3 regions of the Thalassospira sp. B30-1 genome follow, and region 3 is predicted to be linked to each of the others. Evidence: riboswitches for the same ligand, from Rfam matches in the RefSeq annotation. Region 3 holds a riboswitch; each other region holds the start of a gene.
What was found. A riboswitch is a leader RNA that binds a small molecule or an ion and turns the genes downstream of it on or off. The one in region 3 is predicted to bind cobalamin.
Positions count from the first base shown of each region.

Region 1: another riboswitch for cobalamin. It lies ahead of IT971_RS02770 (ABC transporter substrate-binding protein); the one in region 3 lies ahead of cobU (bifunctional adenosylcobinamide kinase/adenosylcobinamide-phosphate guanylyltransferase).
Region 2: another riboswitch for cobalamin. It lies ahead of IT971_RS05350 (CbtB domain-containing protein); the one in region 3 lies ahead of cobU (bifunctional adenosylcobinamide kinase/adenosylcobinamide-phosphate guanylyltransferase).

Region 1 covers NZ_CP065232.1:612,558-615,832, reverse strand. Annotated here, with positions in the region: gene IT971_RS02775 (iron ABC transporter permease) at 1-862, opposite strand, end outside; gene IT971_RS02770 (ABC transporter substrate-binding protein) at 904-1,944, opposite strand; cobalamin riboswitch at 2,155-2,351, opposite strand; gene IT971_RS02765 (AraC family transcriptional regulator) at 2,407-3,275, opposite strand, start outside.
Region 2 covers NZ_CP065232.1:1,155,222-1,158,496, forward strand. Annotated here, with positions in the region: gene IT971_RS05340 (hypothetical protein) at 157-363, opposite strand; gene IT971_RS05345 (helix-turn-helix transcriptional regulator) at 497-961, shown strand; cobalamin riboswitch at 1,081-1,295, shown strand; gene IT971_RS05350 (CbtB domain-containing protein) at 1,327-1,500, shown strand; gene IT971_RS05355 (CbtA family protein) at 1,504-2,187, shown strand; gene IT971_RS05360 (hypothetical protein) at 2,261-2,785, shown strand; gene IT971_RS05365 (DUF1636 domain-containing protein) at 2,786-3,157, opposite strand.
Region 3 covers NZ_CP065232.1:4,739,440-4,742,714, reverse strand. Annotated here, with positions in the region: gene cobN (cobaltochelatase subunit CobN) at 1-50, opposite strand, end outside; gene cobW (cobalamin biosynthesis protein CobW) at 141-1,181, opposite strand; gene cobU (bifunctional adenosylcobinamide kinase/adenosylcobinamide-phosphate guanylyltransferase) at 1,214-1,753, opposite strand; cobalamin riboswitch at 1,813-2,037, opposite strand; gene IT971_RS22080 (hypothetical protein) at 2,350-2,925, shown strand; gene IT971_RS22075 (histidine phosphatase family protein) at 2,995-3,275, opposite strand, start outside.

The DNA.
Region 1 (3,275 bases), 660 kb from region 3:
ATGCCGATAGCGGTAATAGCAGCCCATGGCGCGTTCCGACAAAAAAGCGCGCCGCATGCGGGATCACGAGCCCGACAAAACCAATGGAGCCAACAATACTGACCATTACCGCGGTCATCATCGCGGACGCGGCAATCAGGATCGCATACACACGCCTGACCGGAACACCAAGCGATGCGGCGGATTCCCTACCAAATGTAAAGGCATCAAGTGCGCGAGCATGCCAAAGACACACGACAAGCCCGACAAGAGCCACGGGTAAAGCCAGCCACACATCGGGCCAGCGCACGCCGCTAAGATTGCCCAGAAGCCAGAACATGATGCCGCGCGCCTGCTCGGCACTAGCCGATTTGGTGACAATGAAGGATGTCAGGGCATTGAACATCTGCGATCCGGCAATCCCGGCCAGAATGATCGCCCCCGTGCCGCGCCCGGCCTGTAACGCCAGAAGGGTCACAAAGGCGAATGCCGCCACTGCGCCGATAAATGCACCAAGTGACAGCGAAAGCATCCCGGCCCCAAGACCTAGGATCACGATGCTGACCGCACCGGTCGATGCCCCGGCCGAAATGCCGAGCAGATAGGGATCGGCAAGACTGTTGCGCAAAAGCGCCTGCAGGACCGCACCGGAAACGGCCAAGGCCGCCCCGCAACTTGCGGCAACGATGGCGCGGCTCAGCCGATAGTTCCAGATTATACCGGCATCAATCGCATCCACCGGATGACCGGCATCCCACAAATGATTGGCAATCGTATTGATCACCGTGCCCACCGGGATCGCTGTTTCGCCCACCGATGCGGCAACCGCCAGGACCGCTGCCAGCAACATCAGCGCGGCAAATGCCACGCTGATGCGTTTCATGAAAACGGGGCTGGAAATGATATTCCCGATCATTGGCCCGATCACTGGGTTGCCTCGAACGCCTCGATTGCCTTGGCCAGGGTTTCAATGCCGTCGATTGTCCGCATGGTCGGGTTCATCGACTGGGCATCCATGACGACGATATTTCCGCTTTTGACCGCATTCATCTGACGGGTTACCGGATCGGATTTCAGGAACTGCATTTTCAGTTCCCAGTCATCGGCCGGAAAACGGCGACGATCCATTTTGCCAATCGCAATGATATCGGGATTGGTTCGTGCGATGGTTTCCCACCCGACTGTGGGCCATTCATCATCACTGTCGATGACATTCTCCACACCAAGGATCGACATGACATAGGCCGGTGCGCCTTTCTGCCCGGCAACAAACGGATCAACATCGATTTCGGCGCTGGAAAACCAGAACAGTGCCGAAATTCCCTTGCCATTCACGGCGGCAACTTTTTCGCGCGCAGCCTGTTCGCGGGCTTTGAAATCGGCAATCAGATCTGCGCCGCGTTCCTCGACATCGAAGATTTTCGAAAGGTCGGCTATCCCCTGATAGATCTGATCCATCGAAAAGGCATCAATCCGCGTTCCGTCACCGCCCGTGGTGTTGTCCTTACCGACGCAATCGGCTGGTGCGGTATAGACCGGGATTGAAAGTTCAGCAAACTGGTCAATCGTTCCGACCTTGCCATTCGGGCCGATATGCCATTGGAACTGGGTTGCGACCATATCGGGTTTCTGGCCGACCACACTTTCAAAGCTGGGATCGTTGTCTGCCAGACGCGGAATGGTGGCGTTGACGTCGCGAAACTGTTCCTGCACCGGGCCAAGCCATACGGCCGTTCCGACCACCCTGTCGGTCAGTCCCAGAAGATAAAGCAGTTCAGTGCTGCTTTGGCCAAGCGATACGACACGGTTCGGAGCCTGATCAAAGGTCAGGGTTCGACCACAATTTTCCAGTGTGAGCGGATATTCCGTGGCAGATGCGTATTGCGCGAAAGAAGCCAGTCCTGCAGCAAACACCCCGACTGCAAGAACCTTTTTGTTCAGTTCAATCACTTTGCGTCCTTTCATGGATATGCTGATCGGGAATTTCATTTCCCGACCGGACATACCAAACCAATAAATGTTATGTTATAACATAACATCAAAGCTACTATGGTCAAGGGACTGGCTAAAGTGCTGAAAAATGGCGGGAAATGCCGGGATCCAAGGGCGGTCCAATGGCTTTCAGCCCGCCCGGAACGGTGACATATACCGACATCCTCCGGGGCACCCCGCCCGGTCCGTCGTATTCATGTCAGCAGGTCTCCTGGCTCGCGGGTCGTTGTGTTTTCCTGCCTTCCCGGGAAATATCCCAGTGGCTTTCAGAAGGAAACACTCACCGCCTACAGTTGCGGGGGCAGCTTCGGTTAACCGTCTTCACGGACGGCTTCGAATTCCCTTTATCCTTGTCGGATACTGACATCTATCGGTGTCACATAGTCACGAAGGCCGGTCAAGCCAATTGCGAATAAATCGCAATGATTACAATTTTCAATAGGCGTTCGCCGCCGCCGTGCCATCGCCGCCCAGCCGCCCAAGGATCGCCGAGACATCGCGCATCGGTGGCGCGCCAAACATGCGGGCATATTCACGGCTGAATTGTGATGCGCTTTCATATCCGACTTCATAGGCCGCGGTTGCCGCATCCTTCATTTCGGTCAGCATCATCTGGCGCGCCATCGTCAGGCGAAGGCGTTTCTGATACTGAAGCGGGCTCATGGAGGTTACCTGCTTGAAATGATGATGGAAGGAAGACGGGCTCATATTCGCCTGTGCCGCCAGATCATCGACCCGAAGCGGTGCGGCAAAATCGTCCTTCATAAGGCGGATGATCTTGGAAATGCGTTGCATGTTGCTGCCGCCCATGCCGATTTGCGCAATCCTGGCCCCCTGAAGGCCGCGCAGAAGGCGATAATGCACTTCGCGCAGAAGCATCGGCGCCATCACCGAAATATCGTCTTTCTCATCGCACAGGCGCAACAGGCGCATCACGGCATCCAGCAAGGTATCGCTGGCGTTATCGACATGAAGACCGCAATCGCTTTCGGATGCCGAGCCGACCTGAAGATCAATCTGGGTGACAAGATCGCCCAACATCTGACCATCCAGTTCAATCGACAAACTGCGATACGGAAGTGCTGCACTGGCATTTGTCACACAGCCGACAATCGGCAGGTCGACCGACGCCACCAGATACTTTCCGGGCGCATAACTGAAAACCGCCTCGCCCAGAGTGACCTCTTTGGCACCTGACGCGATAATGCAAAGGCATGGCTTGTAGATTGTCGGAACTTTCATCGACGGCCCGGTCGCACGATACAGATGCACCGCCTTTACCGGCGTCTCGGCAACACCTTCGC
Region 2 (3,275 bases), 1.2 Mb from region 3:
TTTTCCAGACAATTTCAATCTGGCGCGTAATCATGTCATCGATTTGCAATGAAAAGGCGATTTTGGGGCATTCTCTATAAAGGGCATAAAACCGGCAATTTACCTGCCAATCATATCGTTCCATGCTTTTTCAAGATTTGCGGTCGCCTTGTGGAACTACTCTGCGGTGGCGTTGCTTGCGGCATCGCCTTCGGCCTTAAGCTTTTCCCACGCCTCATTCATCTCGTTATAGGGGCCGGTTACCTCTTTGGGCAGATTTCCGACCTGCATGTCGTTTTTCGCGCAGTAACCGGCAACATTCCGTTCCCAACTGTCGTGGGACTGGCGCAGATTAAAAATGTCGAGTGCTGTTTGCTCTTGCATCGGTGTGTCTCCTTGTTCTGGTGGGCACTTTCGATGATGTGTCATACCTGTAACGTTCCCTGCGTGGCGGAGTTCCATGCACGCAAACATCAAGTCCCCTTGCCAAGCGATGCAGGGCGTGGAAAATAGTGGCATGTCACAAAGCAAAGCAAAATCACGTAAAGTCGAAGTCACACCGGCCCGCCCGGTCGTGGTCAGCGCCAATAATGATGGTGACGATTGTCAGGAATGCGATACCGCGGCACGTCTTGGCCTTTCCACCGAACAGGGGGAAGCCGTAACGCGTGATGCGTCGCGCGCCACCGGTCATAACCTGTCGCTGCCCGATATCGAGGCGGCGGCAAAAATCTTTGCGCTTTTGGGGGATGCCGGGCGGTTGCAGCTTGTTCTGCGCTGCATGGAAAAACCGCAAACCGTTGGCGAACTGGCCGAGGCATCGGGCATGTCGCAGTCGCTTACCAGCCATCATCTGCGTCAGTTGCGCGATCAGCGCATTCTGGCCTCCGAGCGCAACGGGCGTCATATCTTCTATCAGATTGATGACGAACATATTTCCCGTGTTGTTCGAGATGTCTTTGCCCACGTCACACACGACTAAGCCACCCCCGCACTGATCTTTGCGGGCATTCCAGTCGCAGATCGACAATCGGGCGAATATGTTCGTCGAATGATCACCCGGCCTGCGTGGTTTTCACATTGCACTTGCGCAAAATTACCGTCATAAACGAATGGCTTGGTTTTTCCCGCTCTGCTCGGGGTTGGGAAACGAAGAGGGAATTTGGAAAGCCGTCTGTTTGACGGTCAAAGCCAAAGCCGCCCCCGCGACTGTATGCGACGAGTGCCCGCCATCATACCACTTGCGAAAGCAGGGAAGGTCGGCGACGCATGAAGACCCGCAAGCCAGGAGACCTGCCAGGCATGGACCCGAACCGACTGTCGGGTGTGACAGCAAAGGAGATTTCTATGACCACGCAGACCGCGGCATTTGCCGTTTCGAAAAAATCCGTTCTTCTGCCGATCCTTGCCTGTGCCGTTTTCGGCATGGCGATTGTCTTTGTGACCGGCCACGTTCAGGCGGACCTGCTTCATGATGCGGCACACGATGTGCGCCACGCGACCGGCTTTCCCTGCCACTAAGTCATGTTCACACGCATAGTAACCAGCGCGTTGTTCGCTGGTGCTGCAGCGGGGCTTATTGCGGCCCTGCTACAGCTGTATTTTGTGCAGCCCGTTTTGCTGCATGCGGAGCTGTATGAAACCGGTGCCCTTGTGCATTTCGGCGGTGACGCGGTTAGCGCGCATCAGGATGTCGGCGGGATTGATCCGCTGCGTGACGGGCTAAGCATCCTGTTCACCATGCTGGTCTATACCGGCTATGCACTGATCCTGATCGCGGCCATGGCCTTTGCCGAAAATCGTGGTCATGTGGTGACGGCGCGCAATGGCATCATCTGGGGCATTGCAGGGTTTGTCATCGTGCATTTCGCACCGGGCTTCACCTTGGCGCCAGAGGTGCCCGGTGTTGCTGCGGCCGATGTCTATGAACGGCAAATCTGGTGGTTTGCGACGGTGGCAACCGCGGCACTTGCGGTTTGGCTGATCGCCTTTGGCCGGAACTGGCTGGCGTGGGGGGCGGCGGTTGTTCTGCTTCTGGCGCCCCATGTTATCGGTGCGCCGGAACCCGATCAGTTCAGCGGTCCCGTGCCGACCGAACTCGGCGCGCTGTTTGCTGCGCGTGCCTTTGGTATCGGGGCGGTGGCCTGGGTGTTGACCGGGCTGTTTGCCGGGCATTTCTGGCGGCGTGAAGCCGACCGGGAAGCGTAAAACGCAATCACATTGATCAGGCGCGGTATATTCCGCGCCTGTTTTCTTTCATTGATTTGTCTGGATAAACGAAATGCCACGTTCACTTGCTCTTTTCGGGATCGGGCTTGTTTTTGGCGGCGGGATTGGCTTTCTGGTGGCGGCGGGCAATGGCATCACCCTTGATGGTCATGACCATTCCGATCCGCGCGCGCATGGGGAAAGTGCCCATGGTGATACGCATGACACGATGAATGTCAACGGTGCCCATGCCAGCCATGATGCCGTCATTTCACTGCCCGATGCCGTTGATGCGCCAAGGCTTGATGTTGCCATTGCGCCCGATCCGGTCAGTGGCTGGAACCTGCATCTCTTGGTGCAGAATTTCCGTTTTGCCCCCGAACATGCCAGCAGTCCCCATATCCCGGGCGAGGGACATGCTCATGTCTATGTTAACGGCACCAAGATCGCCCGCCTGTATGGCCCGTGGCTTCATATCGCAGACCTTCCAGCGGGCGATAATGAGGTTATCGTGACCCTTACGGCCAATGACCATAGCCAGCTTGCCGTTGGCGATAAGCCACTGCGTCAGGTCATGACTGTTTCGGTTGCGCCATAATCACAGGGCCGGGATACGGGCCTTAAGGCAAAATCGAAGACGTCCGCAGCCGCGTGCGTCTTCGATCCATCCATCCGGGGCGTTCAGATATTCCCGGCAGGTGGCAATGATATCGTCAATATCACGATGTGCCGATAATCCGGCAAAAAGATAACTTGCCCGCCCGGTTCCCTGAAGTGCAACCGATGTCGGGTCGCTGCATGATCCCATGCAGTCAACCTGCGTGATTTCAAACGTTTCGGGCAATTCCGCCTGATCAAGTGCCGTGCCTAACTGCCGCACAAAACCATCCGCATCGACAAAATCCGTCTTTGGGTCCGGATCAGCATCAGGTGCTGGTTGGCAGGTTTTGCAAATGACAATACGGGGCATGCGGCGGTTGGCCTTGGTTCTTAAATCGGGTGGTCACTATGGCCGCAGTGCTGGCGTAATTCATCAACTTTTTCGGGGCGTCGGGCATTGTGTGTGATAACATTCAAATCATGGTTTG
Region 3 (3,275 bases):
GCTTCGCTTCCATCGGTAACAAGTCCAGGCTGGGCGGCAAGCAGATGCATCGGAAATGTCCGTTTCTTTTATCGTGTGCTGGTTCAAGATCATCCGCCCGCACAACGTTGTCGACCGGATGATCTTACAATTTCAAAACGTCACGATGCCTTGATTGCCGCTTCGATGGCACCGCGATCCAAGCCATGCAAGCCGATCACCACCAGTTCCGACCGGCGCGTTTCGGTTTCGGCCCACGGCCGGTCGAAATAACGCTGGAACCTCTCACCAACGCCCTGAACAACCTGGCGCATCGGCTTGCCGGGAATATCAAGAAAACCCTTGATCCGTAGGACATCGAACTGACGCACGACATCAATCAGGCGTTTTTCAAGTACGGCCGCATCGTCAACCGCGTCAAGTGACACGACAAAGCTTTCAAAATCGTCGTGGTCATGTTCGTGACCATCGTCATGATGTGAGGGGCGGCTATCAAGATCGTCTTCGGCCGCCGCTCCAAGTCCCAGCAAAACAGCATTTTCGACCTTCGAATGCGCGGTCGCGATGATCTTGACCGATGGGCGTTTCAGCTCGGCCCGGATATCTGCCTCTACCTTGGCAATTTCGGCAGCGCTCAGCAAATCGGTTTTGTTCAGAACCACCATATCCGCACAATGAAGCTGCTCTTCAAACAGTTCCTCAAGCGGGCTTTCATGATCAAGATTATCATCAGCCTCACGTTGGGCCTGAACCGCATGATGATCATGGGCAAACAGACCGTCGCGCAATGCCGCCCCGTCCAGAACAGCCACCACACCATCTACCGTGACCCGTGAACGGATTTCCGGCCAGTTGAACGCCTTGACCAACGGTTTTGGCAATGCCAGTCCTGACGTTTCGATAACGATATGATCAGGCGGCGTGTCGCGATCAATCAGGCCCTTGATGGTCGGCAGGAAATCATCGGCCACCGTGCAACAGATGCAACCGTTTGCAAGTTCGACAACGTCGTCCTCGGCACAACCCGATATGCCACATCCATTAATCACCTCGCGGTCCACGCCCAGATCACCAAATTCGTTGATGATCAGCGCAATCCGCTTACCCCCGGCATTTTCCAGCATATTGCGGATCATCGTGGTTTTGCCTGCACCAAGAAAACCGGTGATCACTGTTGCCGGAATTTTTCCAAGCTGTGCCATATTCAATTACCCTTAAATCTATGAATTCTGATCTATTTAACCGACATCGGAATGCCCGCAACCACAAGCGTCACCTGATTGGCAAGCTCGGCAATCCGTTGATGCAATCGTCCGGCATGATCACGAAAGCTGCGCGCCATGGCATTTTCCGGCACAATCCCGAAACCAACCTCGTTCGAAACCAGAAGAACTGGGATATCCAGCCCCGGCAAAAGGTCGCAAAGCCGGTCAAACTCGGCCCCGATATCGCGATCTTCCAGCATCAGATTGGTCAGCCAAAGCGTCAGGCAATCGACCAGAACCGGTTTACTGCCGTCGTGATTGCAGGCAGACAGGACAGCGCAAAGATCAAGCGGTTCCTCAATCGTTTGCCACATTTCGCCGCGCGATGATTTGTGAAGTTCGATGCGATTTGCCATTTCCTCGTCCCATGCACGACCGGTCGCGACATAAATACCGCCGCCTGCATGGTTGATCCGGTTTTCAGCAAACCGGCTTTTGCCCGATCTGGCACCGCCAAGGATCAGATGGATCCCGGCAAGCTGGCTGCTATCAGCCATATTCTGGGTCATACCCACTTTCCTTCGCCTTGACCTCCCACCGAGGCCGGATTGCGTTACCCCATATCCTTACGAACAGGAATACCGATGGCTGGTTTCCTGGCTGCGGGCATGAAAGCAATCCGCCTTCCCGGCATGTTGTCTGCAAATCAACATTACCGGTGGCTTGTGACATCACATCACCCGGATCACCCAACCCGTTACAGTTGCGGGGGCAGCACCGGCATCACACCGGTTTCCCATCACCAAACGGCAGCGCCGAACCTAGCAGCTTTACCCCCACGACCAAAGCCCAAACTCCGACCTAGCCATAAGGTCAGTATTTGTAAGAATTGACTGCTTGTCGGCGGTTATTCTTTAGGAGAACATAATTTTGTCACGATGGATCAGAGCCGACAAAAGCCGCCCGCGTGACCGCCGGACATTACAAAACAAACAAAGTCCGGATGCCGAAACCGCAAAGGGTTTCGGAAAAACTTCTTGGGGTTAATTGGAAATTTGCTGATCAAATGGCAATTCATGAACAAATTCAACGAATTCGGAATCTGAAATCAACAACCTGGCAGACCGTATCACGCGAAGACATGTGGCGCGGGCTGCTGGATAGATTGAGCTATAATGATCAATCCTTTCCCGAATTCCTGCAACATCATGCTGTAAATGGTGAAATATCATTGGCGCGTCGTGATGTTCGAAACATTTATGCCAGCCGCCCGACCTGTGGTGTTGTCGCGACCATCATTTGGTCGCATGCGCGTGGCATCCGCGTAAATGCGCTTTCTCTTCTGGTCCGTGACCTGACGAAACTCGTAGAATTGTTCGAAAATGACGATTTCGACGAAGATCAAATGTCACTGCTTCTGGGCCAGCCCGGGATATCCATCCCGACCGCCAGCAAAATGCTTTCAGCCTGTGGCAAGAAATACAAAGGCAAACCCGCCGCCATCATCGACGACACGATCATTCAGGTTATCGAAGCACCGGAATTTGCATCCGACTTTACGGAAATCAACGAGCTTCGCGGCAAATCGCGCAGTCGGCCTATTCCCTACTACGAAGCCTATCTTGACGATGTCGCGTCAATCTGTGGCAGATACGATGTCTCTGCCGATATGGTAGATCGCTTTTTGTCGGAATATGCACTTGTCGATGCGCAGGAAACCGATCAACGGAAATCCGCCTGAAAACTGATACCCTGTGTGGCATGTCATTCAAGCCCAACAGGGTATCGGCAACTGCACAGCCCCCTTTAATCAGTAACGCAGATTAACCCCGGTCACCCGCCAGCCCGGTTGATCGACGCCGGTTATATGTTCGATCCGGGTCACGCCAAGCGTATCGATATGAAATGATAAGGCCGCCTCAAGCGACAGACCAAGCGCATTGGCAAGGGCCGCGCGCACCGTCCCGCCGTGAATAACGGCCACAATATCGCGCCCGGCCCAATATCTTGTCAGCCGGTCAAATATTGGCCCAACCCGTTCGACAACGTCGCTGAAACTTTCCCCATTCGGAGGATGCTGGCGCGCGAAAT